2 regions of the Stenotrophomonas sp. STEN056 genome follow, and region 1 is predicted to be linked to the other one. Evidence: riboswitches for the same ligand, from Rfam matches in the RefSeq annotation. Region 1 holds a riboswitch; the other holds the start of a gene.
The links. A riboswitch is a leader RNA that binds a small molecule or an ion and turns the genes downstream of it on or off. The one in region 1 is predicted to bind cobalamin.

Region 1 (7,430 bases):
GCCGGCTTCAAACCCAGCCTCAATCTGCTGTATTCGCTGGAAGGTGCGCTGGTCGGCTGCCATTGGCAGGAAGTCCCCGAAGCGCGGCGCCAGCAATTGGTGGCGGAGTATGAAGCCGCGGTGGGCGAACTGCCCGCCGCGCGGGGGGCACAGGTGGCCGGGCCGGTGCATGAAACCCGCATGCAGATGGACACCGACACAGACGACGAAGACACCGCCGAGATCCGCTTCGGCGAGTAGCAGCGGCCTTGGTCGCGAAGCTACTGTCTCATCCGATCGCCGAAAAGCTCACCCCTCCCCAACCCTCCCCTTGGCTTCGCCAAAGGGAGGGAGCCGGAGCGCGCGACCGTTTTCCTGCGGAATACCCGTAGGGCGACCGTGGTCGCGGCACTGCGACTGTGGCCGCTCGTCATCGCGGTGTACCACGCACCTTCAACGCCATGATTGCTTGTTGTTGCATGCGCCGGTAGCCGTTGCGGTTTCGCGGCCAAGGCCGCTCCTACAGCGGCAGCGCCATGCTGGCCACCACCAGCACCAACAGCAGCAGGGTTTCGGTGACTTCGACGCTTGCGCCCAGGCAATCGCCGGAGATGCCGCCCAGCGTGCGCCGCCAATACAGGGCCACCAGCGGCACCACCAACAACGCCAGCAACAGCGGCCAGGCGACAAAGGCAGTGATGACCGTCAATGCCACAGCCCATAGCCACATCGAACGCAGGCTCAACTGCCAGGAAAAACGCTCGGCCATGCCAGCGCTGTGCAATGACGGCAGCAGCCGGCTCCACCACAAGGTGCCCCAGCGCGCCCACACCGGCACCAGCACGATGCCGAACCACAGCGCACTCACCGCCAGCTCGGTGAGCAGCACAAACTTCAGCAGCAGCTGCATGATCAGCGTGACCACGCCGAACACGCCCATGTGCGGATCCTTCAGCACTTCCAGGAAGCGTTGCGGATCGCGATGCGCGGCGCCAAAGGCATCGGCCACATCGCCCAGCCCATCCAGGTGCAAGGCGCCGGTCACCCACACCCACACCAGCAACGTCATCGCGCCGGCCAGCCACGGGCGTTCGCCAAAGCCGTACAGCGGCAACGCCAGCAACACGCCGATGATCGCGCCGACCAACGGGTAGTACACCGCTGAATGGCTGAGATCGTCCTGACGGAACTCCTTCACCTGCGGTGTCGGCAGGCGGGTCAGGAACTGGATGGCGAGAATCAGCCGGCGCACGCTCATGGTTGCCGCAGCTCCAGCAGTTCGCCCCACAGGCGACCGTCTTCGCCGCGCTCCACGCGCAGGCGCACACGGGTGCCGTAATCAATGCGTATGGCCCACAACATCGACAACGGCATGCCGCAGATGCGTGAGATGGCCATGCGCAACACGCCGGCATGGCTGACCACCAGCACCGGCAAACCATCGCCATCGTCTTCGTCGGCCAAGCGGTGCAGTTGTTCTTCCACGCGCGCCTGGAACTGCGGCCACGATTCGCCGTTGGGCGGCACCACGTCATGCGGTTCTTCGTAGAACGCGGCCAGTTGCTCGGCCGGCAGTTCGTCGAAATGCAGGCCGTCCCAGTCACCGAAATCCAGCTCGGCCCAATCCGGATGGATCTCGCAGAACTGATTGCTGCCGGCCACCAGCGCATGCGCGGTATCCAGCGCGCGGCGACGCGGCGAGGTGATCACGCGGCTCCAGCCAATGCCAGCGTGGCAGCGGTACAACGCGTCCATCGCGCCGTCGATCAACGGCGGATCGGTGCGGCCGTCCAGATGCCCCTGGCGGCCCGTGGAAGCGTGACGCAGCAAATCCAGAATCATTGCGGGCCACCGCGATCGGCCACCGATGCTTCGGCAAAGGTCGCCATCTGGTTGTGCAACACGCAGGCCATGCGCACCAGCGGCAGCGCCAGCGCAGCACCCGAGCCTTCGCCCAGGCGCAGGTCCAGCGAAAGCAGCGGCTGCGCCTGCAATGCCTCCAGCAGACGGATGTGGCCGCGCTCGGCCGACTGATGCGAGAACAGCAACCACGGCCGCACGCCGGGATTGATGCGTACCGCAGCCAACGCCGCAGCGCTGACGATGAAGCCATCCACCAGCACCGGCACCTTGCGCTGTGCGGCCGCGATCATGGCCGCACTGATTGCGGCGATTTCCAGACCGCCGACGCGCTGCAGGGCTTCGTAGCCGGGCGACGCGGCGGTAGTGATTGCCTCGCCATGCAGCGTCAACGCGCGGGCAATGATGTTCTTCTTCTGCACCATGCGCACCGCGTCCAAGCCGGTGCCGGCACCGACCAGTTCATCCAGCGGCAGCGGGCCAAGTACGGCGGCAAGCGCGCTGGCCGCGGTGGTGTTGCCGATGCCCATTTCGCCGAACACCAGCAGTTCGGCGCCTTCTGCACAGGCCACTTCGACCGCACGACGGCCGGCCGCAAATGCGGCTTCCAGATCGGTGGCCGACATGGCCGGGCCGGTACTGAAGTCGTCCGTGCCCGCGCGGCTCTTATCGCTGACCACACCTGCAATGGACGCGCTGGCGCGGCTGCCGACATCCCATACGTGCAACGGCAGCCCCAGTTCGCGCGCCAGCACGGCAATGGCCGCGCCACCGCCGGCAAAGTTGTGCAGCATCTGCACCGTGACTTCCGGTGGATAGGCCGACACGCCCTGCGCGGCCACGCCATGGTCAGCGGCAAACACCACCACCGGCACACGCTGCGCCTGCGGCGTATCGGTGGCCTGCAAGGCGGCCAGCTCGATGGCCAGCGTTTCCAGCCGGCCCAGCGCCCCCTCGGGCTTGGTCAGCTGGCGCTGGCGGGCGATGGCACGCTGGCGATGTTCCTGCGATGGCAGCCCGCAGGCCTGCCCGAACCATGTTTCTGTCACGACTGTTCCAAATACAGCGACTGCGGCGCGCATTCTAGCCGGACGGCCGGGAGCAGGACCGTAGACGTGCGCGCAGGAGCGGCCTTGGCCGCGAAGCAGGTGATGCAACCGCTACAGGCAACACGCCTGCAATTGCGGATTGGTTCGCAGGCGGTGGCTTTGCTTGCTTCGCGGCCGAGGCCGCTCCTACGGCTCGGGTGCCGGATTTCCGGCGCTTGATCGGGCGGTTCCTGATATTCGTTCAGTACCGCCCCGGCGTCATGGCATAGAATGCGCGCACTTTCGGGTGACCGACCGGCCTGCGCCGGCCGGTTGAAACGGGAAGCCGGTGCCGCGCACGGTTGGAGTTCCAGCCGCTCGCCATTCCGGCGCTGCCCCCGCAACGGTAAGCAGGACAAGGCCAGGCAACACCGCCACTGTGCACGGCACGGGAAGGCGCCTGGTCGGAAGCAGCCACGCTGCTTCGCCTGCAAGTCCGGAGACCGGCCCGAAAGCCGACTGGTTGCGATGCGGAGGGCATGGCGGCGGCTGTGGCGCCGTGTGTGCGCGACCTCCGTCACTTCCCTCTCATGGCAGCCCAACCCATCCGCCTGCGCGGGAGCGTGCAGGTCCAGGAGCTTCCATGAAACTGCATTACCACACCCTTTCCCTCGCCCTGGCGCTGGCATTGCCGGCCGTTGCCGCTGCACAGAACGCACCGACCGAGCTGGACGACGTCACCGTCACCGCTACCCGCACCCCCGTTGCCGTCAAGGACAGCGTGGTGCCGGTGCAGTTGATCGACCGTGAGCAAATCGACCGCAGCCAGGCCAACACCGTGCTGGAACTGCTGCGCGGCCGCGCCGGCCTGGACTTCGTCAACCAGGGCGGCACCGGCAAGATCACCTCGCTGTTCCTGCGCGGCACCAACTCCAACCAGGTGCTGGTGCTTGTGGACGGCGTGCGCGTGGGCTCGGCCACCACCGGCATGGCAGCACTGCAAGACCTGCCGGTCGACCAGATCGAGCGCGTTGAGATCGTGCGTGGCCCGCGTTCGAGCCTGTACGGCTCCGAGGCCATTGGCGGCGTGATCCAGATCTTCACCCGCACCGCCGGCCAGGGCCTGCAGCAGAACCTGTCGTTGACCGCCGGCAGCAACAACCTGCGCCAGGCCAGCGCCGGCTTCAGCAACCGCGGTGAGCGCGGCTGGATTTCGGCACAGGGCGGCTACCAGAAGACCGATGGCATCAATGCCTGCAACGGCTCGTCCGCACTGTTCCAGGGCTGCTATGTGGAAGAGCCCGACCGTGACGGCTACCGCAACACCTCGATCAACGTGCGCGCCGGCTATGCGCTGACCGACACGCTGAGCCTGGAAGGCCACGTGCTCAACGCCGACAGCTTCAACGAATACGACGGCAGCATCTTCGGCGGCAATGAAGCCGACAACCGCCAGCAGGTCTACGGCGCCAAGCTGGCCTGGGCTGCATCCGACGCGGTCCAGCTGACCGCGCAGGTCGGCCGCAACCGCGCCCCGGCCGACAACTACTTCGCCAGCGGCGGTACCCGCACGTTTGCCAGCAACTTCGACACCCGCCGTGACACCGCCAGCGTGCAGGCGGACTTCCAGCTCGCCGAAGGCCAGCAGCTGACCGCCGGTGCCGACTGGCAGAACGACAAGGTCACCAGTTCCACCGCCTACGACATCGAAGACCGCGACAATACCGGCGTGTTCGTCGAGTACCAGGGCCAGTTCGGCGCGCACTCGCTGCAGGCCAGCGTGCGCAACGACGACAACGAGCAGTTCGGCAACCACACCACCGGCAGCCTGGGTTACGGCTTTGCCTTCGGCAACGGCTTCCGCCTGACCGCCAGCGCCGGCACCGGCTTCAAGGCCCCGACCTTCAACGACCTGTACTACCCGGGTTTCAGCAACCCGCACCTGAAGCCGGAGGAATCCAAGAGCCTGAACATCGGCATCGCGCAGTACGCCAACAACTGGAACTGGACCTTCAACGCCTACGAAACCCACATCGATCAGCTGATTGGCTATGACAGCAACTTCGCCCTGGTCAACGTAGCCGAAGCCCGCATCCGTGGCGCCGAGCTGACCGGCTTCCTGTCGCTGGCCGGTTTCGACATCAATGCCCAGGCCAGCTTCACCGACCCGCGTGACCACACCTCCGGTGCTGCTACCTACGACAACCTGCTGGCCCGCCGCGCGCGCACCAGCGGCCGCCTGGACGTGGACAAGAGCTTCGGCCCGCTGCGCCTGGGCGTGACCGCTGCCGGCAGCGGCCACCGCTTCGACAACGCCGCCAACACGATGCGCCTGGCCGGCTACGGCACCGTTGACCTGCGCGTGGAATACGCCATCAACGATGCGTGGAGCCTGCAGGCCAAGGCCGCCAACGTGTTTGACCGCGAGTACGAAACCATTGCCTGGTACAACCAGCCCGGCCGTGAGTACCAGCTGACCCTGCGTTACCGCTCCGCCAACTGAGCCCAAGGGGTTCGATGGTGAAGCAATGCCCCGGTGTGATCGCCGGGGCATTTTTTTGGGCGAATGTTTGTAGAGCGGAGCCAGGCTTCGTTGCGGCTTCATCGGGAATGGCGCTTGCCGAGCATGGCTGCGCACTACGGTTTTTATTTTTGAGAAGCCAGGCTTCGCCCTGCCCCTCTCCCCAACCCCTCTCCCGCAGGGGGAGAGGGGCTTCAAGCAAAGCTCCGACGGACCATGGCACTGCTCTGCGCCGGTTTGCACAGATAGCGGCATTCAAGCCCCTCTCCCCTTGCGGGAGAGGGGTTGGGGAGAGGGGTAGCAGGAACACTGATCCGCCACGCATGGCCCTGCTCACTCCTCGCAAGGCACCACCAGCGGCACGCCGCGTGTGGGATGTTCGATCACCTGCACCGGCTGCGCGTAAACCTGCGCGATGATTTCGCGGGTGAGTACCTGGCGTGGCGGCCCGTCGGCGGCGATGCGGCCTTCGCTCAGCATCACGATGCGGTCGGCGTAGGCCGAGGCGAGATTGAGGTCATGCAGTACCACCACCACGCAGCGGCCCTGCCGGGAAAGTTCGCGGGCACTGCGCAGGGTGCGTTCCTGATGGCGCAGGTCGAGCGCGGCAGTGGGTTCGTCCAGCAGCAGTACCGGCGTGCGCTGCACCAGCGCGCGAGCCAACGAGGTGCGGGCCGCTTCGCCGCCGGACAAGGTCTGCACGTCACGCCCGGCCAATGCGCTGACATCCACTTCGCGCAGTGCCTCGTCAATGAGGCGGGCGTCCTGCGCGGGATCGGCCGGATGCGGCAAGCGCCCCATCGCCACCACTTCGCGCACGCTGAAGGCAAAATGCACGGCGTGATCCTGCGCCATTACCGCACGCTGCAATGCCAGCTCGCGTACCGGCCATTCCGACAACACGCGACCGTGCAGCGATGCATCACCGTGATCCGGCACGATGTCACCGGCAAGCACAGCCAACAGCGTGGATTTGCCGGCACCGTTGGGGCCAACCAGCGCGGTAAGGCTGCCCGCCTGCAGATGCAGGCTGACATCGGCAAGCACGTGCCGGTTTCCGCGTCGCACGCTGGCATTGCGCAGCGCCAGCAAGGGCGTGCTCACGCCTGCCCCCTGCCACGCTTGCGCAGCACCAGCCACAGGAAGAACGGCGCGCCCAGCGCGGCGGAAAACAGCCCCAATGGAATTTCCGACGGTGGATCCAGCGTGCGCGCCGCAGTATCGGCCACCACGATCAGCAAGGCGCCGGTCACACCCGACAACGGCAGCAGCCAGCGGTGACCCGGGCCAGCCAGCATCCGCACCAGGTGCGGCACCACCAGCCCCACGAAGCTGACGCTGCCGGCGAAGGCCACCGCCGCGCCCACCAGCAACGCGCTGAAGGCCACCAGCAACAGCCGCGTGCGGGCAACATCCAGGCCAATGTGCCGCGCCTGGCGCTCGCCCAGTGCCAGCATGTCCAGCGCCGTGGCCAAGCGGTACAGCGCCAGCAGGCCGATGACGAATACCGGCGCGGCGGCGGCCACATCACGCCAGCTGGCCTGGGCCAGCGAGCCCATTTGCCAGAACACCAGCGACTGCAGTTCGCTCTCGCTGGCGATGTAGGTCAGAAAGCCCACGGCCGCCGAACACCCCGCGCCAATGGCGATGCCGACCAGCAACAAGGTGGCGGTGCCTTCGCCGCGCCCCGGCCGCGCCAACAGATAGATCAAGGTGGTGGCCGCTGCACCCCCGGCAAACGCCGCCAACGGAATCAGCCACACCCCGAGCGCTCCGGCGCCGAGCACGATGGCGGCGACCGCACCCAACGCTGCGCCCTGGCTGACGCCAACAATGCCCGGGTCCGCCAGCGGGTTGCCAAACAGACCCTGCAAGGCAACACCGGCCATCGCCAGCGATGCGCCCACCAGCGCACCGAGCAGCGCGCGCGGAATACGCAGCTGCCAGACCACGCCCATGTCGCGCGCGCCCACGGCCTGCGGGTCGGCCAAACCAAACTTTGCCGCGATGGCCTGCAGCACATCGGCCGGCGGCAGCTTCAA
Region 2 (7,430 bases), on a different contig from region 1:
CTTGCGCATGGCGCAGGGGAGGGCTGGGGAGGGGTGCTGTTGCTGTTGCTGTTTCTTCAACAATGCTCAACAAAGGCCAGGTTGCGGAGAGAGCCCCAAAGCACCCCTCCCCAACCCTCCCCTTCGCTTTGCGAAAGGGAGGGAGCAGAGCATTTTCTTCAGGTGAAGGGGAGCGCCGCGTTTGTACTGCTTCCTGCTTCCCGCAACACATCTGGCCTGAATCAGAACGCCATGTCGAACGAGACTTCGCCCTGCACGCCCACCTGGTAGGCGGAGACGCGGCGCTCGAAGAAGTTGGTCAGCTCCTGCACGTCCTGCAGCTCCATGAACGGCAGCGGGTTGCGCACGTTGTACTTGCGGGCCATGCCCAGCTTGGCGAAGTGGTTGTCGGCGCAGTGCTGCAGGTACTGGCGCATGTCGCGGGTGGAGATGCCGGCCACGCCACCGGACAACACGTCCTCGGCGAACTGCACTTCACACTCGATGGCTTCTTCCAGCATCTGGTAAACCTCCTGCTCCATCTTCGCGTCGAACAGATCCGGCTCTTCGGCACGGATGGTGCGCACGCACTCGAAGGCGAAGTCCATGTGGCAGCTTTCATCGCGGAACACCCAGTTGGTGCCCGACGCCAACCCCGGCAGCAGGCCACGCGAACGGAAGTAGTACACGTAGGCAAACGCTGCGAAGAAGAACAGGCCTTCGATGCACGCGGCAAAGCAGATCTGGTTGAGCAGGAACTGGCGGCGCTGCTCGCGGGTCTCGATGCGGGTGATGCCCTGGATGGAATCGATCCACTTGAAGCAGAAGTCGGCCTTCTTCTTGATCGAGTCGATGTTCTCCACCGCGTCAAACGCCTTGAAGCGCTCTTCCGGATCCGGCAGGTAGTTGTCCAGCAGGGTCAGGTAGAACTGCACGTGCAGCGCTTCTTCATACAGCTGGCGCGACAGGTACATGCGCGCTTCCGGCGCATTGAGGTGCTGGTACAGGTTCAACACCAGGTTGTTGGAGACGATGGAATCGCCGGTGGCGAAGAACGCAACCAGGCGGTGGATGAGATGGCGGTCGGCCGGCGTCATCTTCTGGTGCAGGTCGGTGATGTCGATCTGGAAGTTGATCTCATCCACGGTCCAGCTGTTCTTGATCGCGTTGCGGTACATCTCGTAGAAGTCCGGGTAACGCATCGGACGCAGGGTCAGCTCGAAGCCGGGATCAAGCAGCATCTGGTTGGGTTTTTTCGACGACATGGGGGTTTCTCCATTTCCTTCTCACTGCGGGAGAAGGTGGCGCGCAGCGCCGGATGAGGGTTGGTTCCTGGAGGGCGCTACGTGCTTTCAGAGCGCCCTCACCCCAACCCCTCTCCCGCCTGCGGGAGAGGGGCTGAAGCGGCGGTTACTGGCAGGCCTCGCAGGCTTCCGGGTTTTCCAGCGAGCAGGCCACCGCTTCGACCGGGGTGTAGCTGCTGACCGTGGTCTTGGCGATCTTGGTGGCCGGGCGCGAGCGCAGGTAATACGTGGTCTTGATGCCCTGTTTCCACGCGTACATGTACATGGAGGACATCGCGCCGATGTTCGGGCTTTCCATGAACAGGTTGAGCGAGGCGGACTGGTCAATGAAGGCACCGCGCTCGGCGGCCATGTCGATCAGCGAGCGCATCGGCAGTTCCCATGCGGTGCGGTAGATGTGGCGCAGCGCCTCGGGAATCTGCGGCAGGTTCTGGATCGAACCATCGGCCAGCTTGATCGCATCACGCATCTCCGCCGTCCACAGGCCCAGCTGCTTCAGCTCGCCGACCAGGTGGCGGTTGATCTGCAGGAAGTCACCGGACAGCGTCTCGCGCTTGAACAGGTTGGACACCTGCGGTTCCACGCACTCGTAGCAGCCGGCGATCGAGGCGATGGTCGCGGTCGGGGCGATGGCGATCATCAGCGAGTTGCGCAGGCCATGCTGCTTGATGCGCTCGCGCAGCGCGTCCCAGCGCGCGGTGTCTTCCGGTACCACGTTCCAGGCATCGAACTGCAGCTCGCCATTGACCGCACGGGTGTCGTTGAACGAAGGATGCTTGCCACGCTCCTGGGCCAGCTCGCACGAGGTTTCCAGGGCGTGGAAGTAGATGGTCTCGGCAATCTTCTTCGACAGCGCGCGCGCCTCGGCCGAGTCAAACGGCAGGCGCTTGCGGAAGAACACATCCTGCAGGCCCATGCAGCCCAGGCCCACCGGGCGCCAGCGCAGGTTGCCACGGCGCGTGCTTTCGATCGGGTAGAAGTTCAGGTCGATGACGCGGTCAAGCTGACGCACGGCCAGGCGCACGGTTTCGGCCAGCTTGTCGTAGTCGAAATCGCCATGCTCATCAAAATGGTTACCCAGGTTGATCGAGCCCAGGTTGCACACCGCGGTCTCGTCGTTGGAGCAGACTTCCAGGATCTCGGTGCACAGGTTGGACAGGTGGATCACGTTGCCCGGGCGCAGGGTCTGGTTGCTGGCCAGGTTGCACTTGTCCTTGAAGGTCATCCAGCCGTTGCCGGTCTCGGCCAGGGTGCGCATCATGCGGCCGTACAGCTTGCGCGCACTGATGGTACGCGCGGCCTTGCCCTGCGCTTCGGCCTGCAGGTAGGCCTGCTCGAAGGCCGGGCCGTACAGGTCGGTGAACTCGGGCACCACGCGCGGATCGAACAGCGACCATTCCTGGTCCTTTTCGACACGCTGCATGAACAGGTCCGGCACCCAGTTGGCCAGGTTGAGGTTGTGGGTGCGGCGCGCATCATCACCGGCGTTGTCACGTAGTTCGAGGAAATCCTCGATGTCGGCGTGCCAGGTTTCCAGGTACACGCAGGCCGCGCCCTTGCGCTTGCCGCCCTGGTTGACCGCCGCCACCGACGAATCCAGCGTCTTCAGCCACGGCACGATGCCGTTGGAATGGCCGTTGGTGGACTTGATCAGCGAGCCGCGCGAACGCACGCGGGTGTAGCTCACGCCGATGCCGCCGCTGAACTTGGACAGCTGCGCGATATCGCCGTACTTGCTGTAGATGGATTCGAGCGAGTCCTGCGGCGAATCCAGCAGGAAGCACGAGGACAGCTGCTCGTGGCTGGTGCCGGCATTGAACAGGGTCGGGCTGGACGGCAGGTAATCCAGGCTGCCCAGGCGCTGGTACAGCGCCAGTGCTTCGGGCACGTCCTCGCTCAGCGCGCTGGCGATGCGCAGGAAGAACTGCTGCGGGTTCTCGATGACCTTGCGCGTGTGCGGGTGACGCAGCAGGTAGCGGTCGTACAGCGTGCGCAGGCCGAAGTAATCGAAGTTCAGGTCGAACGCCGGGTCGATGGCGTCATTGAGCTTGCGTGCGTTGATCTGCACGAAGTTGAGCAGGCGGTCGTTGATCAGGCCCACTTCGTGGCCACGGCCCACCGACTGCGAGAACGCATGGATTTCCTGGCCGGAGACTTCCTTGCCGATGAAGTTGGCCAGCAGGCGCGCGGCCAGGCGGCCGTACTCGGGCTCTTCGCCAATCAGCAGTGCGGCAGTGCGGATGGACAGTTCGTCCAGTTCCTGGGTGGTGGCGCCGTTGTACAGGCCGGAAATGGTGCGGGTGGCCACGCGCATCGGGTCGACCGCATGCAGGCCTTCGCAGCAGCGCTGGATGGCGCGGACGATCTTGTTCAGGTCCACCGGCTCGGTGTTGCCATTGCGCTTGGTCACGCTCATGGCGGTGGCGGTGGGCGGCGGGGTCAGTTCAAAGCCGGCCTCGGCCGGGGCGACTTCGGAAACGGAAGTGGTCACGACGATGTGTCCTTCATGGCGTGGTTGCACGCAGCCCCTGCCCTCGCAGGAAACCAGGGCCGGTGGCGGGACCAGGAGCATGGAAGGACGGCGTCGCAGCAACCGCGACGCACCCGACCTGCAGTCGGCGTCAACGGCACCACGTCACCAGCCGTCTTCCCCTCGAAGACACCGCAGCCGGCACCACGCGGTGTGCATCGCGTGGCTGTCGGCAGGTCTTCGGACTTTTGGGCATGAAGGCGGGGGCCTTCTCCTACTCCGCCGCTTCCCAAGGTCTGAGCCTCAGTGCTGATGTGGCGGGGTCGTTCCCAATTACCGCTGCGGGGCAGTGCTGGAATGGCCTGTCACGGCGTCACCAGCTTCCCTTTCAATCCGGTGAGCGCGAACCCACCAGAACCGACGGGCCACAAGATAGTGGGGGTAAATGACACGGTCAACACGAAATGTGGGGAATTTTCGTCAAGCCTTGGGGCGCAAGGCTTATGCCTTCGCGGGCCGGATCCGGGTACGGCAACCTGTCCGGACGGATTGCGCAGTCAAGTGGTTTGGCCACTTTTTTTGCGGGTAAACCCCTCGTCTTGAAGACGTAAATTTCTGATGAAATTCTCAGCGCGGGCTGGGATGCCCCCCCCCCAGCCTCCCAAGCACCCCTTCAGCACCGTGGATGCGGGGATTCCATCCCCGCCTACGGCCTCACCTTCCCCACTTCCCATTCAAGGCAGCTGCGCCAGCTCCTCGCGCACCAGCCGCACCACCAGCTTGTCCAGGGTATCGACCGAGTAGTTGCTCACCTCATGCACCGTCTCGCTGCCGGGGCCGCTGGACGGATCACTGGCGTCCTTGTAGGTGAGGAAGATGAAACGTCCGCCGGTGTACTGCGCGATCTGCCGCTGCACGATCTCGCCGGTGGTGTCCTGGCCGGACGCGGCCACGCTGAACACCTTGATGCCCTTGCCCAGCGCGGCCAGCATGGTCTGCTCGTAACGCGGCTGCGGATAACCCATCTGCGGCGGTGCGTCGGCCAGTGACACCAGCACGCGCGTGGTGGAGGGCCCGCGCCAGTTCAGCGCCTGCACCGAATGATCGAAAGCTTCATTCATGGCTTCGGGGAAGTCGCCGCCGCCATTGGCCCGCACACCATCGAGCACCTGCTGGAACGCTGCCACGTTGTGGGTCATGTCCCAACCGCGCACGAAATATTCATCGCCGCGATCACGGTAGGTCACCAGGCCCAGGCAGATATCCGGCTGCGACGGCAGCTGGCTGATGTCACGCACGATGCCCTGCAGCGAATTGCGCAGCTTGTCGATTTCATCGCCCATCGAGCCAGTGGCGTCGACCATGAACACCAGGTCCAGTTTGGCCCGCGCCGGCACTGCGGCATCGGCCATCACCACCTGCAAGGTGTTCTTCTGCCCGCGCTGCAATGGCGCGCTCACGGTCTTGCCAGCACGACGCACCTGCACCTGGTAGCTGGCCGAATCACGGTCATCAAAGGCATTGGGGTGCAGCCACACCTGGCCGCCGGCATCGGTGCGCGCCCACATCCGCGCGCCGTTGCTGGCACTGACCGCCACTTCGGCATCGGGTACCGGGCGGCCCTGTGCATCCACCACCTTCAGGCGCTGACGCACGCTGATGTCGCGGCCCAGTTGTTTGGATTCCTCATGCCCCTGCAGAAACTGCAGGAAGCCACCGAAGTCGGCGTTGTCGTCGACCACGCCGGCGGTGACCGGGGCTTGTTGTTGCTGATGCGCGCGCGGCGCTGACGATTCGAGGCGGAGTGCGGCATCGGCCGCATGAAGCGCATCGACGGTCGCGGCTACCTCACTGGCCGGCGACGGCGGCGCAGCCGGTGCGGGCGCAACCAGGCTTTCCATCACGGCGGTACGCTCGGCACTCCCAGCACTCTTCATGGCGGAACGGAAACGGCGACTGGATGGCCCGGTCAGGTGCTCCTGTGCACGAGGACTGGGATCTGCCACTTCGCGCAGCACCGGCGTGTCGCTGCAGGTCGTTGCCGTCGGCGCCTGGAAGTTCGGCCGGGTCTGCCGCACACGCAACGAGGTCGGCGCCTGCAGGTCGCCTTCCACCACCGGAGGCGAGGCCGGCGCCAGACGCGCCGCGGTCACCACCGGCAGGCCGACCAGCAAGGTGGCAATGGCAGCGAACGCCGCGGTGCGTACGGGCCGCTTCAACATGGTTCCATTCGAATGACGCATGGTCGCTGCTCCTGTGCGAGGGATGGGCCGCGTATGGCGGCGTGCAGGAACAGGAACGGGCGACGATGGAGGATGGGGTTAAGAGGACGCGATGTAGTGCCGAGCCATGCTCGGCAGCGGCCTTCCCGGTGACGCTTGGTGCCATGCTGCGCGGCAACGGGCTTCGCCCGCTCCCCTCACCCCAACCCCTCTCCCGCACGCGGGAGAGGGGCTGCAAGCGGATTGCGATGCTCTGGGTTACCCATTCCGGTGCGCGGTGCCCAGGTACTCGGCGCTCTGCATTTCAATCAAGCGACTAGCTGTGCGCTCGAAGGCACCGGCCAGGCGGGTGCCGGAATACAGCAGCGGCGGGGCATCCTGCGCGGTGCAGACCAGGTTGACCTGGCGGTCATACAACTCGTCGATCAGGTTGACGAAACGCCGCGCGGCGTCTTCGTTCATGCGGTCGAAATGCGGAATGCCACCGAGCAGCACGGTGTTGAACTCGCGGGCGATCTCAATGTAATCCGACGGCCCGCGCGGGCCTTCGCACAACGCAGCGAAATCAAACCATGCAATGCTCTTGCCACGGCCACGCACCGGAATCTTGCGGCCTTCAATGGCGATGTTGCCGCTGCGCGAATCCTCGCCGCCGCTCAGTTCCTTCCAGCGTCCGCCCAACCAGCTTTCACTGTCAGCATCCAGCGGCGCGCGGTACACCGGCGAGCGGGTCAGCGCGCGCATGCGGTAGTCCTCGGTGCCTTCGGCGTACAGCTCCACGCAGTGCTTCTGCAGCAGCGCGATGGCCGGCAGGAAGCTGTCGCGCTGCAGGCCGTTGAGGTACAGGTTTTCCACGGCGGTGTTGGAGGTGGTCACCAGGGTGATGCCCTCGGCGAACAGGCGCTCCAGCAAGCGCGCCAGCAGCATCGCATCGCCAATGTCTGTGACGAAGAATTCATCCAGCACCAGCACGCGCAGGTTGTTGCGCCATTCCTGGGCAATCTTGGCCAGCGGATCGCTCTGCCCCTGGTGTTCGCGCAGGCGCTCGTGGATACCGCGCATGAAACGATGGAAGTGGGTGCGATACTTCTTTTCGATCGGCAGGCCGTCGTAGAACAGGTCCACCAGGAAAGTCTTGCCGCGGCCCACGCCGCCCCAGAAATACAGGCCCTTGACCGGCTCGGGCTTCTTCCAGAACGCGGACAGGCGGTCCAGCCAGCCGTCCTGCGCCGAATCCACCAGCGCTTCGTGGATGCGGTCCAGTTCGGCCAGGGCCGGGTGCTGGTCCGGATCGTCGCGCCAGTCGCCGCGGGCCACGCCGGCGGCGTAGCGCTGTGAGGGAGTCATTGCGTCCATGCCTCAGCTGCTGCTGTCGGGCAGCCAGCGCCGCACTTCGTGCTGGATCGCGCCACGCAGGTCGATCAGCTTGCGATGGAAGAAGTGCGTGGTGTCGGG

Region 2: linked by a shared signal. The riboswitch ahead of ACVOLO_RS08240 (ribonucleoside-diphosphate reductase subunit alpha) and the one ahead of btuB (TonB-dependent vitamin B12 receptor) in region 1 are both predicted to bind cobalamin.

What each region holds. Positions count from the first base shown of each region.
Region 1 covers NZ_JBRRDL010000015.1:5,567-12,996, reverse strand. The annotation lists gene ACVOLO_RS09730 (TfoX/Sxy family protein) at 1-240, shown strand, start outside; gene cobS (adenosylcobinamide-GDP ribazoletransferase) at 500-1,237, opposite strand; gene ACVOLO_RS09720 (histidine phosphatase family protein) at 1,234-1,821, opposite strand; gene cobT (nicotinate-nucleotide--dimethylbenzimidazole phosphoribosyltransferase) at 1,818-2,888, opposite strand; cobalamin riboswitch at 3,156-3,393, shown strand; gene btuB (TonB-dependent vitamin B12 receptor) at 3,511-5,370, shown strand; gene ACVOLO_RS09705 (heme ABC transporter ATP-binding protein) at 5,722-6,492, opposite strand; gene ACVOLO_RS09700 (FecCD family ABC transporter permease) at 6,489-7,430, opposite strand, start outside.
Region 2 covers NZ_JBRRDL010000011.1:13,128-20,557, forward strand. The annotation lists gene ACVOLO_RS08235 (ribonucleotide-diphosphate reductase subunit beta) at 222-1,244, opposite strand; gene ACVOLO_RS08240 (ribonucleoside-diphosphate reductase subunit alpha) at 1,390-3,699, opposite strand; cobalamin riboswitch at 3,968-4,190, opposite strand; gene ACVOLO_RS08245 (VWA domain-containing protein) at 4,488-5,975, opposite strand; gene zapE (cell division protein ZapE) at 6,234-7,331, opposite strand; gene ACVOLO_RS08255 (alpha/beta hydrolase) at 7,335-7,430, opposite strand, start outside.